DNA from 4 places in the Erwinia sp. LJJL01 genome. Region 4 is predicted to be linked to each of the others. Evidence: predicted binding sites of a transcription regulator. Region 4 holds the regulator's gene; each other region holds the start of a gene.
What was found. The regulator PurR, encoded in region 4, represses purine synthesis genes. The targets are predictions, from matches to a motif close to CANGCAAACGTTTGCNTG.
Positions count from the first base shown of each region.

Region 1 (4,722 bases), 2.3 Mb from region 4:
ATCGCGGTGAAGTGGTGGCGGAGCCGGAATGGTGGGCCACCATGCAGTCGAAGGCGCGGAAATAATGCAGGGCCGCCTGCTGGATGCCGTTCCGCTCAACACGCTGTCCGGCGTGGGCGCCAGCCAGGCGGCAAAGCTGGCCAAACTTGGCCTGCTGACCGTACAGGATCTGCTGCTGCATCTGCCGATGCGCTATGAAGACCGCACCCAGCTTTACGCCATCAACGACCTGCTGCCGGGCATCTATGCCACGGTAGAGGGCGAAGTGCTGCACAGCGATATTTCGTTTGGCCGCCGCCGCATGCTGACCTGCCAGATCAGCGACGGCAGCGGCATCCTCACCCTGCGCTTTTTCAATTTCAATGCCGGAATGAAGAACAGCCTCGCCACTGGCCGCCGCGTCACCGCTTACGGTGAGATTAAACGCGGTCAGCGCGGGGCGGAGATCATCCACCCGGAGTACAAAGTACAGGGTGAAAGCAGCGTCACCGAGCTGCAGGAGACGCTGACCCCGGTCTATTCCACGACTGAGGGCGTGCGCCAGGCGACGCTGCGCAACCTGACCGATCAGGCGCTAACCCTGCTGGAAACCTGCGCGATTAGCGAACTGCTGCCGCCGGAGCTGAGCCAGGGAATGATCAGCCTGCCGGAAGCGCTGCGCACGCTGCACCGCCCGCCGCCGGATATGGCACTGGCCGATCTCGACAGCGGCCGCCACCCGGCGCAGCGCCGCCTGATTATGGAAGAGCTGCTGGCGCACAACCTCAGCATGCTGGCAGTGCGCGCCGGCGCGCAGCGTTATCATGCGCTGCCGATGGCTGCCCGCCACGACCTGAGCGATAAGCTGCTGGCCGCGCTGCCGTTTAAACCGACTCATGCGCAAGAGCGTGTGGTGCGTGAGATCGAAACTGACCTCGCCCACGACTATCCAATGATGCGTCTGGTGCAGGGCGATGTGGGCTCCGGTAAAACGCTGGTCGCCGCGCTGGCGGCACTGCAGGTGATTGCTTACGGTAAGCAGGTGGCGCTGATGGCGCCGACCGAGCTGCTGGCCGAGCAGCACGCCAGTAATTTCCGCCAGTGGTTTGCGCCGCTCGGGCTGGAAGTGGGCTGGCTGGCAGGGAAGCAGAAAGGCAAAGCGCGCATCGCCCAGCAGGAAGCGATCGCCAGCGGGCAGGTGTCGATGATTGTTGGCACCCACGCCATCTTCCAGGAGCAGGTGCAGTTCAACGGGCTGGCGCTGGTGATCATCGATGAGCAGCACCGCTTTGGCGTCCACCAGCGTCTGGCGCTGTGGGAGAAAGGCGAAGAGCAGGGTTTCCACCCGCACCAGCTGATTATGACTGCCACACCGATCCCGCGCACCCTGGCGATGACCGCCTATGCCGATCTCGACACCTCAACCATCGACGAACTGCCGCCGGGACGTACCCCGGTGACCACCGTCGCGATCCCTGACACGCGCCGCGCTGAGATTATTGCCCGGGTGAAAAGCGCCTGCGGCAGCGAAGGCCGCCAGGCCTACTGGGTCTGTACCCTGATTGAGGAGTCGGAGCTGCTGGAAGCCCAGGCGGCGGAAGCCACCTGGGAAGAGCTGAAGCTGGCGCTGCCGGAGCTGACTATCGGCCTGGTACACGGCCGGATGAAGCCGCAGGAGAAACAGGCGGTAATGCAGGCGTTCAAGCAGGGTGAAATCCATCTGCTGATTGCCACCACGGTGATAGAGGTCGGCGTGGATGTACCCAATGCCAGCCTGATGATTATCGAAAACCCGGAACGCCTCGGGCTGGCGCAGCTGCATCAGCTGCGCGGTCGCGTTGGCCGTGGCGCGGTCGCTTCCCACTGCGTGCTGCTGTATAAGGCGCCGCTGAGTAAAACCGCGCAGAAGCGTTTACAGGTGCTGCGCGACAGCAACGACGGCTTTGTGATTGCCCAGTGTGACCTCGAAATTCGCGGCCCCGGCGAAATGCTGGGCACGCGACAAACCGGTAACGCCGAGTTTAAGGTTGCTGACCTGCTGCGCGACCAGGCGATGATCCCGGAAGTGCAGCGCGTGGCGCGCCATATCCACCAGCACTATCCGGAGCAGGCTTCGGCTCTGATTGAACGCTGGCTGCCGGAAACCGAACGCTATACCAACGCGTAACCCCCTCAATGACTGTCTTCACCGTCGATAGGGTGGCAAACGATTGCTTTTACTCTGAAGAAGATTAAAATCGCCACTTTATTGCCGCTGGGAAGCCTGACATGTCCGTTGAAAGCCAACATACTGCCGCCGATCGTACTCCGGTCGCGGCGGGAAAAAGTGAGCTGATTTACCGCCTTGAAGACCGTCCGCCGCTGGCGCAAACGCTGTTCGCCGCCTGTCAGCATCTGCTGGCGATGTTTGTGGCGGTGATCACGCCCGCTCTGCTAATCTGCCAGGCGCTGGGCCTGCCCGCGCAGGATACGCAGCACATCATCAGCATGTCGCTGTTCGCCTCCGGCGTGGCGTCGCTGCTGCAGATTAAAACCTGGGGGCCGGTCGGTTCCGGGCTGCTGTCGATCCAGGGTACCAGCTTTAACTTTGTCACCCCGCTGATTATGGGTGGCCTGGCGCTGAAAACCGGCGGGGCCGACGTGAAAACCATGATGGCGGCACTGTTCGGCACGCTGATGCTGGCATCCTGTACCGAGATGGTGCTGTCACGCGTGCTGCATCTGGCGCGCCGGGTGATCACCCCGCTGGTTTCCGGCATTGTGGTGATGATTATCGGTCTGTCGCTGATCCAGGTTGGCCTGACCTCCATCGGCGGCGGTTTTGCCGCAATGAACGATCACACCTTTGGCGCACCGAAAAACCTGCTGCTGGCCGGTGTGGTACTGGCGGTGATCATTCTGCTCAACCGCCAGCGCAATGCCTATCTGCGCGTCGCTTCGCTGGTGATCGCGATGGCGGTAGGCTATCTGCTGGCCTGGGCGCTGGGGATGCTGCCGGAAAATAGTGCCGCGGCGAACAGTGCGCTGATCGCCATTCCCACCCCGCTCTATTACGGGCTGGGTATCGACTGGAATCTGCTGATCCCGCTGATGCTGGTGTTTATGGTGACCTCGCTGGAAACCATTGGCGATATCACCGCCACCTCGGATGTCTCCGAGCAGCCGGTCAGCGGCCCGCTGTATATGAAGCGCCTGAAAGGCGGCGTGCTGGCGAACGGACTGAACTCCTGCGTTTCTGCGCTGTTTAACACCTTCCCCAACTCCTGCTTCGGTCAGAACAACGGCGTGATCCAGTTAACCGGCGTGGCCAGTCGCTACGTCGGTTTTGTCGTGGCCCTGATGCTGATTGTGCTCGGGCTGTTCCCGGCGGTCAGCGGCTTTGTGCAGCACATCCCCGAGCCGGTACTCGGCGGTGCCACGCTGGTGATGTTTGGCACTATTGCCGCCTCAGGCGTGCGTATCGTGTCGCGCGAGCCGCTCAACCGCCGGGCGATTATGATTATCGCGCTCTCGCTGGCGGTCGGCCTTGGCGTCTCCCAGCAGCCGCTGATCCTGCAGTTTGCCCCTGACTGGCTGAAAACGCTGCTTTCCTCCGGGATCGCTGCCGGCGGTATCACCGCTATCGTGCTGAATCTGGTGTTCCCGCAGGAGAAGTAGCGACTACGCTCATTCTGAAAACAGCGGCCCGGGTGCGATATTTGCTCCGGCCGCTGCGCTGTGGGTTGAGAAGTGACGATAAATCAGGCATAACAAGCCATTACCCGATATTCATAGGGATGGTTGTGATGAAGTTTTTCGGAAAAGTTTTGCTTACCCTGCTGCTCATTCTGCTGCTGGCCCTGGTCGCTATCTACGTGCTGCTGCAAACCCAGTGGGGCGCGGGATGGATTAGCCGCCAGGTCAGCGCCAGCAGTGATTACCAGCTGTCGCTCAGCAAAATGGAGCACAATTTTTCCGATCCCAGCCATCTGCTGCTTAACGATGTCGCCTTTGGCCGTAAAGACCAGCCCGCCACGCTGGTGGCCAGGCGCGTTGACCTTGGCCTCAGCCTGATGCAGTTCAGCAGCCCGCTGCATTTTGCCAGCATTCGACTCGATCAGGGTACGCTAAACCTCAGCGATAAAAGTGCCCCCCTCTCCTTACAGGCAGACCGTTTACAGCTTAGCCAGATGGCGCTTAACCGCAATCAGGGCGACTGGCCGCTGCAGGCACAGCGCGTCGACGGAGGCGTCACCCCGTGGAAGCCTGAAGCGGGCAACGTGCTGGGCAAAGAGGCCAGGTTCCAGATGAGCGCCGGTTCCCTGACGCTGGACGGTATTCCTGCGGCGAATGTGCTGGTGCAGGGCAGTATTCACGGACCGCAGCTGGTGTTAAGCAATTTCGGGGCTGACGTGGCGCTCGGCTCGGTGACCGCCAGCGCGCAGCGTGATGCGCAGGGCTGGCAGGTGAACAGCCTGCGCCTGAACAGCATTCGCCTGCAGAGTGATAAAACGCTGGCTGAGTTCCTGCAACCGCTGCGCACGCTGCCGACGATGCATTTTGACCGCATTGATATGACCGATGCCCGCCTGCAGGGGCAGGACTGGGCGGTGACCGACCTGGACCTGACATTGAAAGACCTGACGCTGAGCAACGGCGACTGGCAGAGCGACAACGGTTCGCTGTCGATGAACGCCAGCAGCTTTGTGAATGGCAGCATGCAGCTGGACGACCCGATCGCCAATATGGACTTCTCCGCGCAGG
Region 1 covers NZ_CP178576.1:1,960,006-1,964,727, reverse strand. Annotated here, with positions in the region: gene trmH (tRNA (guanosine(18)-2'-O)-methyltransferase TrmH) at 1-65, shown strand, start outside; gene recG (ATP-dependent DNA helicase RecG) at 65-2,146, shown strand; gene ACLI4M_RS09920 (nucleobase:cation symporter-2 family protein) at 2,248-3,636, shown strand; gene ACLI4M_RS09915 (AsmA family protein) at 3,765-4,722, shown strand, end outside.
Region 1: a site for PurR is predicted at 2,179-2,196, ahead of ACLI4M_RS09920 (nucleobase:cation symporter-2 family protein). Genes of this name have one in related genera too.

Region 2 (4,722 bases), 1.9 Mb from region 4:
CCAACGATGATATGCCGGAGCTGGGTAGCGAGAACACCTTCCAGCAGACCGTCAGTGAAATGGCGCTGGCTGGCTTTACCGGCAGCGAAGTGGGCAGCAAATATCCGCGCGATCCGGCGGTGCTGAAGCCGATGCTCGATATTCGCGGCGTGCAGATCGTTAACGCGTGGTTCAGTACCTTTTTCGCCAACGGCGACAAAGCGAAAACCATTGATGAGTTCATCAATCACCGCGATTTCCTGTACGCAATGGGCGCAAAGGTGATTGGTTGTTCAGAGCAGAGCCTGAGCATTCAGGGCACCACTAAAGCGGTGCTGGAAGAGAAACCGCTGTTTAACGACGAGCAGTGGCGCCTGACGGCAGAGGGCTATAACGAGCTGGCGAAGCTGGCGGCGGAGAAAGGCATGACGGTTGGCCTGCATCACCACATGGGCACCGGCATCCAGACCACGGCAGAGATTGAGCGCTTTATGGCGGCAACCCATGATGACGTCTATCTGCTGTTCGACACCGGCCATGCGTACTACTCGGAAGGCAGCCAGCAGGCGATGCTGGAGATCCTGACGAAATATCTGCCGCGCATTAACCATGTGCATCTGAAAGACGTGCGTGATGAGGTGGTGGCGCAGGTGAAGAGCCAGAAGCTGTCGTTTTTAGATGGCGTGAAGAAAGGCACCTTTACCGTACCGGGTGATGGCGTCATTGATTTCAAACCGGTGTTTAAAATCCTCGACGATTTCGGCTACAAAGGCTGGATGGTGGTGGAAGCAGAGCAGGACCCGGCGCTGGCGAACCCGTTTGAATATGCAGTGAAAGCGCGCAAATATATCCGCGAAAATACCGGTTTGTAAATTAACCCCGTAATCTGTAGAGGTCGACCGCTTTTCTGGTCGACCTTTAGTGGGCTGACCAGGGGGCTGACCGTAAAAGAGGGTCAGCCCCTACAGAACATTATCTATTTCAACGTAATGGTATTGATAATGCTTTCCGCTTCGGTCTGCGCCTGCTGCTGATTATCCGCAGGCAGGGTGATTTGCAGCGTCAACAGTTTGCCATCAACTTTGCCCAGCACCACGGAAGACCATGAAGACTGGTTGTTGGCAGAGATTACGGTATCCAGCTGCTGAAGTGGCTGACCCTTGACGGTGATCGCTTTGTTCGTCACCACCTGCAGTTGGGCATCGCGGTTGCGCTGCTGCGCTTCCAGACGGCCTGCCAGCACGTCCAGCCCTTCATTGGTGCTCTCACCATCAATCACAATAATGGCTCTCTGGCCGGATTCATCGGCGTAGACGTGCATATTATTGGCCTGAGTCCCGAGCTTGCCGCTCTTGTCCGACATGCCCGGCGGCAGGGTAAAGCTTAGCTTACCGTCCATCAGAGTGACGTTCTGGGTAGACTGGCTGCTGCTGGTGCCATTGTCATCGGCAGCGTCTTTGTCTTTTTTGCCATCGCAGGCGGCCAGGCCAGCCACCAGAACTGCTATTCCGGCATATTTTAGTAAGTTACGCATCAGGGTCCCTTTTCTACAGTAGTCGCGTCTTTATCAGGCACTTATACAAGCGTATTCAGCGGCTAAAAGCAACTTAACAACTATTGCAGATCGCGTCCTAACCAAAGTTTACATGGGTACGTGCGGGCGTCCTGGCCAGTCGTTTGAGCGCGGTGTTGAGCAGCACCCCGTAGGCAGGCAGGAAGAACACCATGCAGATCAGCACTTTGAAGCTGTAATCCACCAGGGCGATCTCCACCCAGTGCGTGGCCATAAACGGGTCCGGGCTTTTATAGAAGGCGATAAAGAAGAATGCCAGCGTGTCGCTGATATTGCCGAGGAACATCGCGGCCGCCGGGGCCATCCACCATGCTGCTTTCTGACGCAGGCGGTTGAAGACGTGCACGTCTAAGATCTGGCCCAGCGCGTAAGCCATAAAGCTGGCGCAGGCGATGCGGGCAACAAACAGGTTCATCTGAGACAGCGCGGCTAAGCCCTGCCATTCGCCCTGATAGAACAGTGCGGAGATAACGTAAGAGATCGCCAGCGCCGGGATCATCACCGCCAGAATAATGCGGCGTGCCAGCGGAGCGCCAAAAATACGCACGGTCAGGTCGGTAGCGAGGAAGATAAACGGGAAGCTGAAGGCACCCCAGGTGGTGTGCAGGCCAAAAATGGCCACCGGCAGCTGGACCAGGTAGTTACTGGAGGTGATCACCAGCAGGTGAAACAGGGAGAGCCAGACCAGCGCGTGGGTGCGCTGACGCGCAGTGAAAGCGATCATATTGAGCCTTTTTAGAAAACGTTGGGGTGAGGGAACCCAATTAAATTTTTTATCGTTGGGACGATTTCGCGGCATCTTACCGTTTTAGCCTGCTATTGCAATGGTTAATTTTAGCGCAAACGTTATCGTTGGATTGATCCCTTGCACGCGGTGCGGCTGGCGCTAAAATAGACGGCAGTTTGTCATCCCAGATTGAGAATATCATGAGCGACCTCTTCGCTAATCCCGACCAGACCCTTGATGCGCTGGGCCTGCGCTGCCCGGAACCGGTAATGATGGTGCGCAAAACCGTGCGCCATATGCAGGAGGGTGAAACCCTGCTGATCATCGCCGATGACCCGGCCACCAAACGCGATATCCCCGGCTTCTGCCGTTTTATGGAACACACGCTGGTGGCCGAGAACACCGAGGCGATGCCGTATCAGTTTTTGTTGAAGAAAGGGTTATAGCCCGTACGCCGATCTGCGTACGGGTCGACCATTTTTTCCGGTCGACCCATGGCGGGCTGACCGAAAAAGAGGGTCAGCCCCTACAGGATAGTGAAGTTGACAGCCTGTTATTTCTTGCGCAACAGTCGCAATGCGTTAGCGGTTACTAACGCGGTAGCCCCCGAATCTGCCAGAACCGCCAGCCACAGGCCGGTGATCCCCAGCAGCGTGGTCAGCAGAAAAATCCCCTTAAGCCCCAGCGCCAGCGCCACGTTCTGGCGGATATTGGCGTGGGTGGCGCGCGACAGGCGGATCATCGCCGCCAGCCCGCTAAGGCGGTTATGGGTCAGCGCCGCGTCGGCGGTCTCCAGCGCCACATCGCTGCCGCTGCCCATCGCAATGCCGATGGTCGCGGCCTTCATCGCTGGCGCATCGTTAATGCCGTCACCGACCATCGCCACCGGCTGTTTAGCGTTCAGCGCGCTGACCGCCGCCACCTTGTCTGCCGGCAGCAGCCCGGCGCGGTAGTCAATCCCCAGCTCGGCGGCAATCGCGGCGGCAGCTCGCGGGTTGTCCCCGGTCAGCATCACGCCATTAATCCCCAGCGCTTGCAGCTCTGCCAGCGCGCCCCGGGCATCGGCGCGCAGCGTATCGCGCAGGGCGATAATCCCCAGCAGCTGCGCGGCGTCATGCAGCAGCACCACGGTATTGCCGGCGCTTTCCAGCTCTTCCACCACCTGCTGCTGGGGGGCGAGCAGCGTTGAAGGCAGTTTAGTCGGGGAGCTAATGGAAAGTAAGCGCCCGCTAACTTTTGCCTCCACGCCGCTGCCTGCCAGAGCGCGCCGATCGGTGGCTTCAGGCAATATCAGCGAGCGCCCGGCGGCGGCGGCAACAATCGCCTGCGCCAGCGGGTGCGAAGAACCCTGTTCAATCGCGGCGGCGGTGGCCAGCAGCTGCTCCTCATCACTGCCCGCCAGCGGCAGCAGCGCGGTGACCTGCGGCTTGCCCTCGGTCAGCGTGCCGGTTTTATCAAAAGCGATGGTGCGCACGCTGCCGAGGCTTTCCAGCGCGGCGCCGCCTTTAATCAGCGCACCACGGCGCGCAGCGGCGGCCAGCCCGGAAGTGATCGCGGCGGGGGTGGAGATCACCAGCGCGCAAGGGCAGCCGATCAGCAGCAGGGTCAGCCCTTTATAGATCCACGGCTGCCACGCGGCGGCAAACAGCAGCGGCGGCACGATGGCGACCAGCAGCGCCATCAGCATAATCACCGGGGTGTAGATGCGGCTAAAGCGGTCAAGGAAGCGCTCAATCGGCGCGCGGCGCTCTTCGGCCTCTTCAATCAGATGCAGAATGCGGTCAATCGCGCTGTTGCCCGGCTCGGAAACCACCTGCAGCTGCACCAAACGGTCAACGCTCAGGCAACCGGCGCGGATTTTCTCGCCCTGCTGGCGCTCAACCGGGATCGACTCGCCGGTCAGGGCGCTTTCGTCGAAGCTGGCAAATGGGCTAAGCAGGCTGGCATCGGCGGGCAGGCGCGCTCCGGCGGCCACTTCAATCACATCGCCCGGGCGCAGCGCGCTGACCGCCACGCTCTCGCGCTGGCCGTTGCTAATGCGCAGGGCAACGTCCGGCTTCAGCGCCATCAGAGCCGTGACGCCTTTGCGCGCGCGACCGGCGGCGAAGGACTCCAGCCGCTCGCCGAGCATAAACAGCAGCAGCACCATCGCCGCTTCTGCGGTGGCACCGATAAACAGCGCACCAATAGCGGCCACGCTCATCAGGGTTTCAATCGAGAACGGTGACCCGCTGCGCATCAGGCGCAGCGCGCTGCGGGCAATGGGCCAGACGCCCACCAGCGTGGTGGCGATAAAGGCGAGGTTGCCGGCCGGGTGGTTGACGCTGTTAAGCAGCCAGCTGATGGCCATCAGCCCCACCAGGGCTATCAGGCTGAGATTTTCCCGCCAGAAGCTGACTTCGGCTTTTGCTGCTGGCGCAGCGTCGCTGCGCTGCAGCTGGAA
Region 2 covers NZ_CP178576.1:1,619,248-1,623,969, reverse strand. Annotated here, with positions in the region: gene iolE (myo-inosose-2 dehydratase) at 1-851, shown strand, start outside; gene ACLI4M_RS08440 (DcrB family lipoprotein) at 956-1,513, opposite strand; gene ACLI4M_RS08435 (7-cyano-7-deazaguanine/7-aminomethyl-7-deazaguanine transporter) at 1,611-2,276, opposite strand; gene tusA (sulfurtransferase TusA) at 2,480-2,725, shown strand; gene ACLI4M_RS08425 (zinc/cadmium/mercury/lead-transporting ATPase) at 2,833-4,722, opposite strand, start outside.
Region 2: a site for PurR is predicted at 2,389-2,406, ahead of tusA (sulfurtransferase TusA). Genes of this name have one in related genera too.

Region 3 (4,722 bases), 860 kb from region 4:
ACATGCAGCAGGCTGCCCGCGTGTCGGACTATACCGCGTTTATGCATCAGGGAAGTGTGGTGGAGTTTGGTCTGACCGACGAACTGTTTACTGCGCCGCGTCAGCGCCGTACGGAAGATTATATTACCGGCAGATATGGCTAGGGGTCGGGCATGCCCGACCCGCAAACGCTTATTCGAACGCATGCCCTTCAACAGGCAGTTGCTGGCCGTCCAGCCACGCCGCACCCTCGCGCATCGCCAGACGACCATCAACAAACCAGCTCACCACCAACGGGTAGATCGCGTGTTCCTGATGCTGCACGCGCGCCGTGACATCCTCTTCGCTGTCGTCGCTGAATACCGGCACTTTCGCCTGCAAAATCACCGGACCGCCGTCCAGCTCTTCCGTGACAAAATGCACCGAGGTGCCATGCTCTTCATCGCCATTTTCAATCGCCTGGCGATGGGTGTGCAGACCGGGATATTTGGGCAGCAGGGAAGGGTGGATATTCAGCATCCGTCCGGCGTAGCGCTGGACGAATTCGGCGCTGAGGATGCGCATATAGCCGGCTAAGACCACCAGATCGGGCGCATAGGCGTCGATCTCCAGCATCAGCTGACGATCAAACGCGGCGCGGTCAGCAAATTGCGCAGCCGCCAGCGCATGCGCCGGCACTTCTGCTGCGCGCGCGCGTTCCAGCCCAAAAGCCTCAGCTTTGTTGCTGAAAACGGCAGCGACGCTGCCGTTGATCCGTCCCTGCTGGCAGGCGTCCAGGATTGCCTGTAAGTTGCTTCCATTACCGGAAACCAGCACGACTATGCGCTTCATGCGTTAATAACCACACGTTCTTCAGAGTCAGAGGCTTTGATCACGCCGATTTTCCACGCTTTCTCGCCGGCATCATTCATCAGCTTTACGGCCTTATCGGCTTCAGCCGCGCTCAGCGCGATCACCATGCCGACGCCGCAGTTGAAGGTGCGGTACATTTCGAAGCTGCTAACGTTACCCGCCTGCTGCATCCAGCCAAACACCGCTGGCCACTCCCAGCTTGACTCTTCGAGCACGGCCTGGGTGTTATCCGGCAGGACGCGCGGGATGTTTTCCCAGAAGCCGCCGCCGGTCAGGTGGGCGATGGCGTGAACATCAACCTGTTCGATCAGGCTCAGGATGTTTTTCACGTAGATGCGGGTCGGTGCCAGCAGGTGGTCAGAGAGTGATTTGCCTGCAAGCGTCGTGGTTTCCGGGTCAGTGTTGCTGACTTCCAGAATCTTACGCACCAGCGAGTAGCCGTTAGAGTGCGGGCCGCTGGAACCCAGGGCAATCAGCACGTCGCCATCGGTCACTTTGCTGCCGTCGATGATTTCGGATTTCTCAACCACACCGACGCAGAAGCCGGCCACGTCGTAGTCTTCGCCGTGGTACATGCCCGGCATTTCAGCGGTTTCGCCGCCTACCAGCGCACAGCCAGACTGTGAACAGCCTTCAGCGATGCCGGTGATAACGCTGGCTGCGGTATCCACATCCAGTTTGCCGGTGGCATAATAATCAAGGAAAAACAGGGGCTCAGCACCCTGAACCACCAGATCGTTAACGCACATCGCGACCAGGTCGATACCGATGGTATCGTGGCGTTTCAGGTCCATCGCCAGACGCAGCTTGGTGCCGACGCCGTCAGTGCCGGAAACCAGAATCGGTTCGCGGTATTTTTGCGGCAGTGCACAAAGCGCACCGAAACCGCCCAGTCCACCCATCACTTCCGGGCGACGAGTCTTTTTCACTACGCCTTTGATACGGTCGACTAAAGCATTACCCGCATCGATATCTACGCCGGCGTCTTTATAGCTGAGAGAGGTTTTGTCGGTCACTGCGAATCCCCACGCGGTTTGCGGTTGGTGTGGTGGTAAAAATAAAGCGCCGCAATTCTAACAGTGCAGGCAAACGTTTGCGAGTGCCTTCTTGCACGCATTGCAGATAGCCGGATTTTAGCTAATCCTTAGGAATAATGCTGAGGGTGTGCAAACTATTGCACTAAGTCATATGGCGCCGCGCCTAAATGGCGCTATAATCTCGCGATTTTTTTTTGCAGCTTAACACTCCGGGAGTACAACAATGAAGATCGTGGAAGTCAAACACCCGCTGGTCAAACATAAACTGGGTCTGATGCGTGAACATGACGTAAGCACCAAACGTTTCCGTGAACTCGCGTCAGAAGTGGGAAGTCTGCTGACTTATGAAGCCACCGCCGATCTGGAAACTGAAAAGGTCACTATCGAAGGCTGGAACGGTCCGGTAGAAATCGATCAGATCAAAGGTAAGAAAATTACCGTGGTGCCAATCCTGCGTGCCGGTCTCGGCATGATGGAAGGGGTGCTGGAGCACGTACCGAGTGCGCGCATCAGCGTGGTTGGCGTCTATCGTGATGAAGAGACGCTGGAGCCGGTGCCCTATTTCCAGAAGCTGGTCTCCAACATTGAAGAGCGCATGGCGCTGGTGGTAGACCCCATGCTGGCAACCGGTGGTTCGATGATCGCCACCATCGACCTGCTGAAGAAAGCGGGCTGTACCAGCATCAAGGTGCTGGTGCTGGTTGCGGCACCGGAAGGGCTGGCGGCGCTGGAGAAAGCGCACGCGGATGTGGAAGTGTACACCGCGTCCATCGACCAGGGCCTGAACGAGAAGGGTTATATTATCCCTGGCCTGGGCGATGCCGGCGATAAGATTTTTGGTACTAAATAATTTTGCTACGGGCGAGGCATGCCTCGCCCGTACGACAGAATCTACCGGGTTCAATCAGCATTTTATCTGATGTGTTTTGTAGGGGGCGGGCGCGCCCGACCCGAAAGCTACGACAAAATGTACCGGGTTCAATCAGCATTTTATCTGATGTGTTTTGTAGGGGGCGGGCACGCCCGACCCGCAAGCGTTAAACCGACCGCAGAGTCGGTTTTTTTATAGCAAAGGCAAACTCAAGGGGTAACAACATCATGACGCGTCGCGCAATTGGCGTAAGCGAGCGGCCACCGCTGCTGCAAACCATTCCACTTAGCTTCCAACACCTGTTCGCTATGTTTGGCGCCACCGTGCTGGTGCCGATCCTGTTCCATATCAACCCGGCCACGGTACTGTTGTTCAACGGTATCGGCACGCTGCTGTATCTGTTTATCTGTAAAGGTAAAATCCCGGCCTACCTCGGTTCCAGCTTCGCCTTTATCTCCCCGGTGCTGTTGCTGCTGCCGCTGGGCTATGAAGTGGCGCTGGGCGGTTTTATCATGTGCGGCGTGCTGTTCTGCCTGGTGGCGCTGATTGTCAAAAAGGCCGGTACCGGCTGGCTGGACGTGATGTTTCCCCCGGCAGCCATGGGCGCGATTGTGGCGGTTATCGGGCTGGAACTGGCGGGCGTGGCGGCAAATATGGCCGGTCTGCTGCCGGCGGATGGCACTTCACCCGACAGTAAAACCGTGATTATCTCGATGGTGACGCTGGGCGTGACTATCTTCGGTTCGGTGATGTTCCGCGGCTTTATGGCGATTATCCCGATTCTGATCGGCGTGCTGGTTGGTTACGCGCTCTCTTATGGCATGGGCATCGTCGACTGGACGCCGGTGCGTGAAGCCCACTGGTTTGCGCTGCCAACGTTCTACACCCCGCGCTTTGAGTGGTATGCCATCTTTACCATCCTGCCAGCGGCGCTGGTGGTGATTGCCGAGCATATCGGTCACCTGGTGGTCACGGCCAACATCGTGAAAAAAGATCTGCTGAAAGATCCGGGCCTGCATCGTTCGATGTTTGCCAACGGCGTCTCGACCATTTTCTCCGGCTTCTTCGGCTCCACGCCGAATACCACCTACGGCGAGAATATTGGCGTAATGGCGATCACCCGCGTGTACAGCACCTGGGTGATCGGCGGCGCGGCGATACTGGCGATCCTGCTCTCCTGCGTGGGCAAGCTGGCGGCGGCTATTCAGGCGATCCCGGTGCCGGTAATGGGCGGCGTTTCGCTGCTGCTGTATGGGGTGATCGGCGCTTCCGGTATCCGCGTGCTGATTGAGTCGAAAGTGGATTACAACAAAGCGCAGAACCTGATCCTCACCTCGGTGATCCTGATTATCGGCGTAAGCGGGGCGAAGGTGCATATTGGCGCGGCTGAGCTGAAAGGCATGGCGCTGGCGACCGTAGTGGGCGTTGGGCTTAGCCTGATCTTCAAGGTGATCAGCCTGTGCAGCCGCGAAGAAGAGGTGATCGACGTCCCTGACGAACGCACGGACGGTAAGTAAGGGATTGTAAGGGCGAGCTTTATGCTCGCCCTTAACGTAACGACTATTCCAGCCGCTGCTGCTGCACCACTATCCAGTTTTTATCGGCATCAGGGGTTACCCCTGCCTGCTGTTGCTCACTGACCATCTTTTTAATCAGCCCATCGAGCTTTTTACGCGTATTGTCACTGCGGCTAATCCACAGTCGCTGCCCGCCGCTGGCCACATCAGTGCTGTTGAGCAGCATGTAAGTATCTGAATAGAGGGTGTCTCCGCCAACCAGAATCGGTTTGCGCCACTGATCGATGTACGCCAGCATGCTGCCCGCTTTACCTTCATACCAGGTCATTGGGTTCATCAGATAGGAGGTCATCTGCAACTGCTGATTCTGTTCGGGCCGGTAGCGGCCCTCGCGGATCTGTTTGCGTGCGGTCGTGAGTTCGCCAGTGACGGTATTTCGTAGCAGGGTATTGATACCTAATACATT
Region 3 covers NZ_CP178576.1:549,886-554,607, reverse strand. Annotated here, with positions in the region: gene pstB (phosphate ABC transporter ATP-binding protein PstB) at 1-143, shown strand, start outside; gene purN (phosphoribosylglycinamide formyltransferase) at 172-810, opposite strand; gene purM (phosphoribosylformylglycinamidine cyclo-ligase) at 807-1,847, opposite strand; gene upp (uracil phosphoribosyltransferase) at 2,092-2,718, shown strand; gene uraA (uracil permease) at 2,967-4,256, shown strand; gene ACLI4M_RS03310 (haloacid dehalogenase-like hydrolase) at 4,300-4,722, opposite strand, start outside.
Region 3: a site for PurR is predicted at 1,914-1,931, ahead of purM (phosphoribosylformylglycinamidine cyclo-ligase). Genes of this name have one in related genera too.

Region 4 (4,722 bases):
TAGGTGCGCGATGGTCGGTTACAGGGCGTGCAGGCAGGCGCAGGGTGGGGATGATCAAACCGATGCTAATCACCAGCAGCGCAACGAAGATCGATCGCCAGGAAAAGTGCTGCAGCAGCCACGCCCCCAGCAGCGGCGCCAGCGCGGGCGAAAGAGCAACCAGCGGCATGATAGTGGCAAAAACGCGATTGGCACGCGCTCCACTGTAGCGGTCTACCACCAGTGCCTGCCAGCTTACCGCCGCAGCACAGACGCCAACGGCCTGAACAAAGCGCATCGCCAGCAGCCATGGGGCAGAGTTCACCCACAGCATTGCCGCGCAGCCAATGGCAAACAGGCTCAGGCCCATCAGCAGCACGGGTTTACGGCCGATGCGATCGGAGAGTGGCCCCCAGATAAGCTGTGCGCAGGCGAAACCGGCGAGAAATATACTCAAGCTGGCGCTGATGGCACCCGCTTCACTGCCCAGGTCTTGCTGCATCACGCCAAATGCGGGCAGGTACATATCGGTAGCAAGGAAACCCAGCATGCTGAGCAGTGCCAGGTAAATCATAAAGCCTTTGGATCGCATTGTTTTAACTCTTATCAGACAAATTTTCACCGACGCAGTGTAATAGAGTGCCGACTGGCTTGTGAAACGCTAATATTCGTCAGGCGCATTGAAAAAAATTGAAGGCAAAGCTATGTGGTCTGAACATTCTCTGGAAGTTATTGATGCGGTTGCCAGAACCGGCAGTTTTACCGCTGCTGCGGCAGAACTGCATCGCGTGCCCTCTGCCGTCAGCTATACCGTACGTCAGATGGAGGAGTGGCTAGCCGTTAGCCTGTTTGAGCGGCGGCACCGCGACGTGGTGCTGACCGAAGCCGGGCGCGTATTCAGCGAAGAGGGCAGAGTTGTCATCAAAAAAATGCTCGCCACCCGTCGGCGCTGTCAACAGGTGGCTAACGGCTGGCGTGGGCAGATTAATATCGCGGTCGATCGTATTGTCCGTCCGGCGCGTACCCGGCAGCTGGTGGTGGATTTTTACCGCCACTTCCCGGATATGGAGCTGCATATTACGCCAGAGGTTTTCAACGGCGTTTGGGATGCGCTGGCGGACGGGCGCGTCGACGTGGCGATTGGCGCAACGCAGGCTATTCCTGTCGGCGGGCGTTTTGCTTTTCGCGATATGGGAAGTTTGAACTGGCGCTGTGTCGTGCTGGCCGGGCATCCGCTGCTTGGCCACAGCAGCCCGTTGAATGAAGAGTTGATACGCGAGTGGCCATCGCTGGTGCTGGAGGATACCTCCAGAGCCTTGCCAAAGCGCACTACCTGGACGCTGAATAACCAGCGGCGGCTGGTGGTGCCGGACTGGGATAGCGCGTTTGACTGCCTGCGCGCCGGATTATGCGTGGGTATGGTACCAGGGCACTTTGCTCAGCCGTGGCTGGAGCAGGGGGTGTTGTGCGAGCTGCCGCTTGCCGCCCCTTTTCCCGATAGCCCGTGCTGCCTGAGTTGGTCAGAGCAGAGCGTCTCCCCGGCGTTAAGCTGGCTGCTGGAACATCTGGGCAGTACCGAAACGCTTAACGCCGAGTGGCTAAGTGAAACCGTACCAGGGTGACGTTGCGCAACATCACCCTGAGGATTAACGACGGTAATCGCGGAATGGGCCATCGGCCACTGAACGGCGCTCAATCAGCGAAGGGTGCACCTCAATGGTCTGAGGCTCTTCACGCTTGCTGGTAATTCTGTCGAGCAGCATATCAAAGGCAGTTTCACCCAGACGCTCTTTTGGCTGGTGGACGGTGGTGAGCGCCGGCGTGAAGTAGCGCGCGTTGCGCACGTTGTCATAACCGATCACCGAAATATCCTGTGGCACACGCAGGCCCATCTCATCAGCGGCACAGATAGCCCCCATTGCCATGATATCGCCACCGCAGAAGATCGCCGTCGGGCGCTGCTTCTGTGACAAAATCTGCTGCATGGCGCGGTAGCCGGATTCCGGTTCGAAGTCACCCTGCACCAGCCACTCATCGCGCAGGCTGATGCCGGCTTCGTTAAGAGCCTTGATAAAGCCAGCATGGCGGCCGCCGCCGGTGTTGCGCTCCAGCTGCCCCGGGATCGCGCCAATATCACGATGCCCACGTTCAATCAGATAGCGCCCGGCAAGGTAGCCACCTTCGAAAGCGTTATCCAGTACGGTATCAGTGAAGTCGCCGCGCGATTCACCCCAGTCCATTACCACCATGGGGATATTACGATTGTCTTCCAGCATGGAAATCAGCTCATCGGGGTATTCTGAGCACATCACCAGCAGGCCATCAACGCGCTTTTGCGCCATCATCGACAGATAAGCCTGCTGCTTCTGGATGTCGTTGTGCGCATTGCCGAGGATCAGCGTATAACCTTTAGCAAAGCAACGGTTTTCAATGGCTTCGATAATCTCGGCAAAATAGGGGGCTTCGCTGGACGTTGCCAGCAGGCCAATAGTTTTGGTGTGGTTAACCTTCAGACTACGTGCAACGGCGCTGGGAGAATAGTGCAATTCTTTGATTGCCGTCCATACCGCTTCACGCGTCTCTTCAGCTACAAAGCGCGTTTTATTGATTACATGGGAAACGGTGGTGGTGGAAACACCGGCGCGCTTTGCCACATCCTTAATTGTTGCCATTAAACTCGTACTCCTGGCGTTATCGTAACACTCTGATAACTAATTGGTTAAACGTTTGCCTAAACACCGCCATTTCTGGCCGCCCAGAATAATGATGGATGCTGTCTCAAAGGGTCAGGATGGGGTTAAATCGTCCGTAGAGTGACATGCGGTGCTGAGTAAAATCACTTCCGTGCTTGTTGCGCAACGGAAAAGAGGAATTCTAGCAAGGCTGCGCAAAGAAAACGAGATTTTTACGGGCTACTGTGGGAAAATCTATTGGCTTACTTTAAACAGGGTTATTAAGGGGGGGGAAATGAATACCGATATGAAAATGACACTGCTGACGGTTGTGGGTTCACTGCTGATGATTATTGCGTTTAGCATCACGGCAGTAATGCACTAAGTTTCACCGGGAGGAGGTCGCTCCTCCCGTTCTCTTTAGCGTTTAACGAATGGTTTTCGGTGTCATCATGCGCCGGGCACCAATGTAGTGCTCCTGCCAGTAGTCTTCCGTCAGCGCGCTCACCTGGATATCTTTGCCGGTGCGTGGTGACTGGATAAATTTCCCACCGCCCAGATAGACGCCCACATGGTCGGCAGTGCCGCGACCATTAATGCGGAAAAATACCAAATCGCCTTTTTCCAACTCATCGCGTTTGATCGAGGCCGCGTCACGCAGGTGATACATTTCATTCGCGGTACGTGGGATCTTAAACTTCACTAAATCTTTATAGGCATACCAAACCAGCCCACTGCAGTCGAAGCCGGTTTTTGGCGAGGTTCCGCCCCACTGGTAGGGTTTCCCTAGCTGACCCATCAGTTTATTCATCGCTGTCTCACGAGCTTTCTGATAGCGCGCGCGGTGAGCTTTACTCAGCTTGAGCGGCGCATCGGTACTCTCTGCTACGCGCGATTCGAGTTTTTTATCTGCACGCTGGCGACCGTAGCGTTTTTTACCTTCGTTCTTAGCCAGCTTTTTAGCCGTGGTTTTGGTTTTTGCGACGTTAATCTTTTTTACCGGCTCAGCAGCGGGTTTCTTTTTCAGCTTAAGTTTTTGCGCAACGGTTGTACGCGTGGTTTTGGCTGGTTGTTTGCTCTTTTTGCTGAGGGGTTCTTTGACTTTTTTGGTTGAGGCGGCTTTAACCGGGCGGCGTTTACGCCGGTCATCCTTACTGGCAGCGCTGCTATCAACTTTATGTTGATTTGCATTAATAGGAGCATGTGGCGATGCGTGCGCCAGGTTCAAAAATAGCTGAGCAAAGGCCAGCAGAATGAGTGTGATGAGTGAACGCATTGTTCTCATTAACAGTTTGTGCGCTGCAAAACACTGCAACACAGCCAGAAAAAGTGATTTCTGCGCTAAAGCAGAAGGTTGGACCGATTCTAATCTAACTTCTTAACAAAAGGTAAGGTCTTTTTTGTTTCAATAATACAGATCAAGTAAACGCTTTGAAATTGAGCACAATCAGGTGGTTAAGTCAGCGGTTACTGCACTTTCGCGCATGACAGAGGGAGAATTGATGATAAGAAAATGTTATTTTGTCACCATCACCTGTTCCACGACAGCGCACAGGCTGACGCTGTTGCTGAAAATGTCATTTTCATCGCCTGGACAGAATCGCTACAATAACTAAACACGAAGTATCGTATTGAGGAAGGCATTTATGAGTACTGTTGAAAAAATTCAGCGCCAGATTGCAGAAAACCCGATCCTGCTGTATATGAAAGGCTCCCCGAAACTGCCAAGCTGCGGCTTCTCCGCGCAGGCTGTTCAGGCGCTTTCAGCCTGCGGCGAGCGTTTCGCCTATGTTGATATTCTGCTGAACCCGGACATCCGTGCTGAAATGCCGAAGTATGCCAACTGGCCGACCTTCCCACAGCTGTGGGTTGACGGTGAGCTGGTCGGCGGCTGCGATATCATCATTGAAATGTACCAGCGCGGCGAACTGCAGAGTCTGATTAAAGAAACTGCGGCAAAGTATCCGAGCGAAGCGTCTGAATAAGCGTTAAAGCTTGAGAGTGCACCCAAAATAAAAACCGGAGCCAAATGGCTCCGGTTTTTTTTTATCTTTCAATCAGCGCGTTTAAG
Region 4 covers NZ_CP178576.1:4,445,822-4,450,543, reverse strand. Annotated here, with positions in the region: gene punC (purine nucleoside transporter PunC) at 1-571, opposite strand, end outside; gene punR (DNA-binding transcriptional activator PunR) at 684-1,601, shown strand; gene purR (HTH-type transcriptional repressor PurR) at 1,626-2,651, opposite strand; gene ACLI4M_RS21760 (YnhF family membrane protein) at 2,947-3,036, shown strand; gene ACLI4M_RS21755 (C40 family peptidase) at 3,079-3,927, opposite strand; gene ACLI4M_RS21750 (Grx4 family monothiol glutaredoxin) at 4,298-4,636, shown strand; gene rnt (ribonuclease T) at 4,718-4,722, opposite strand, start outside.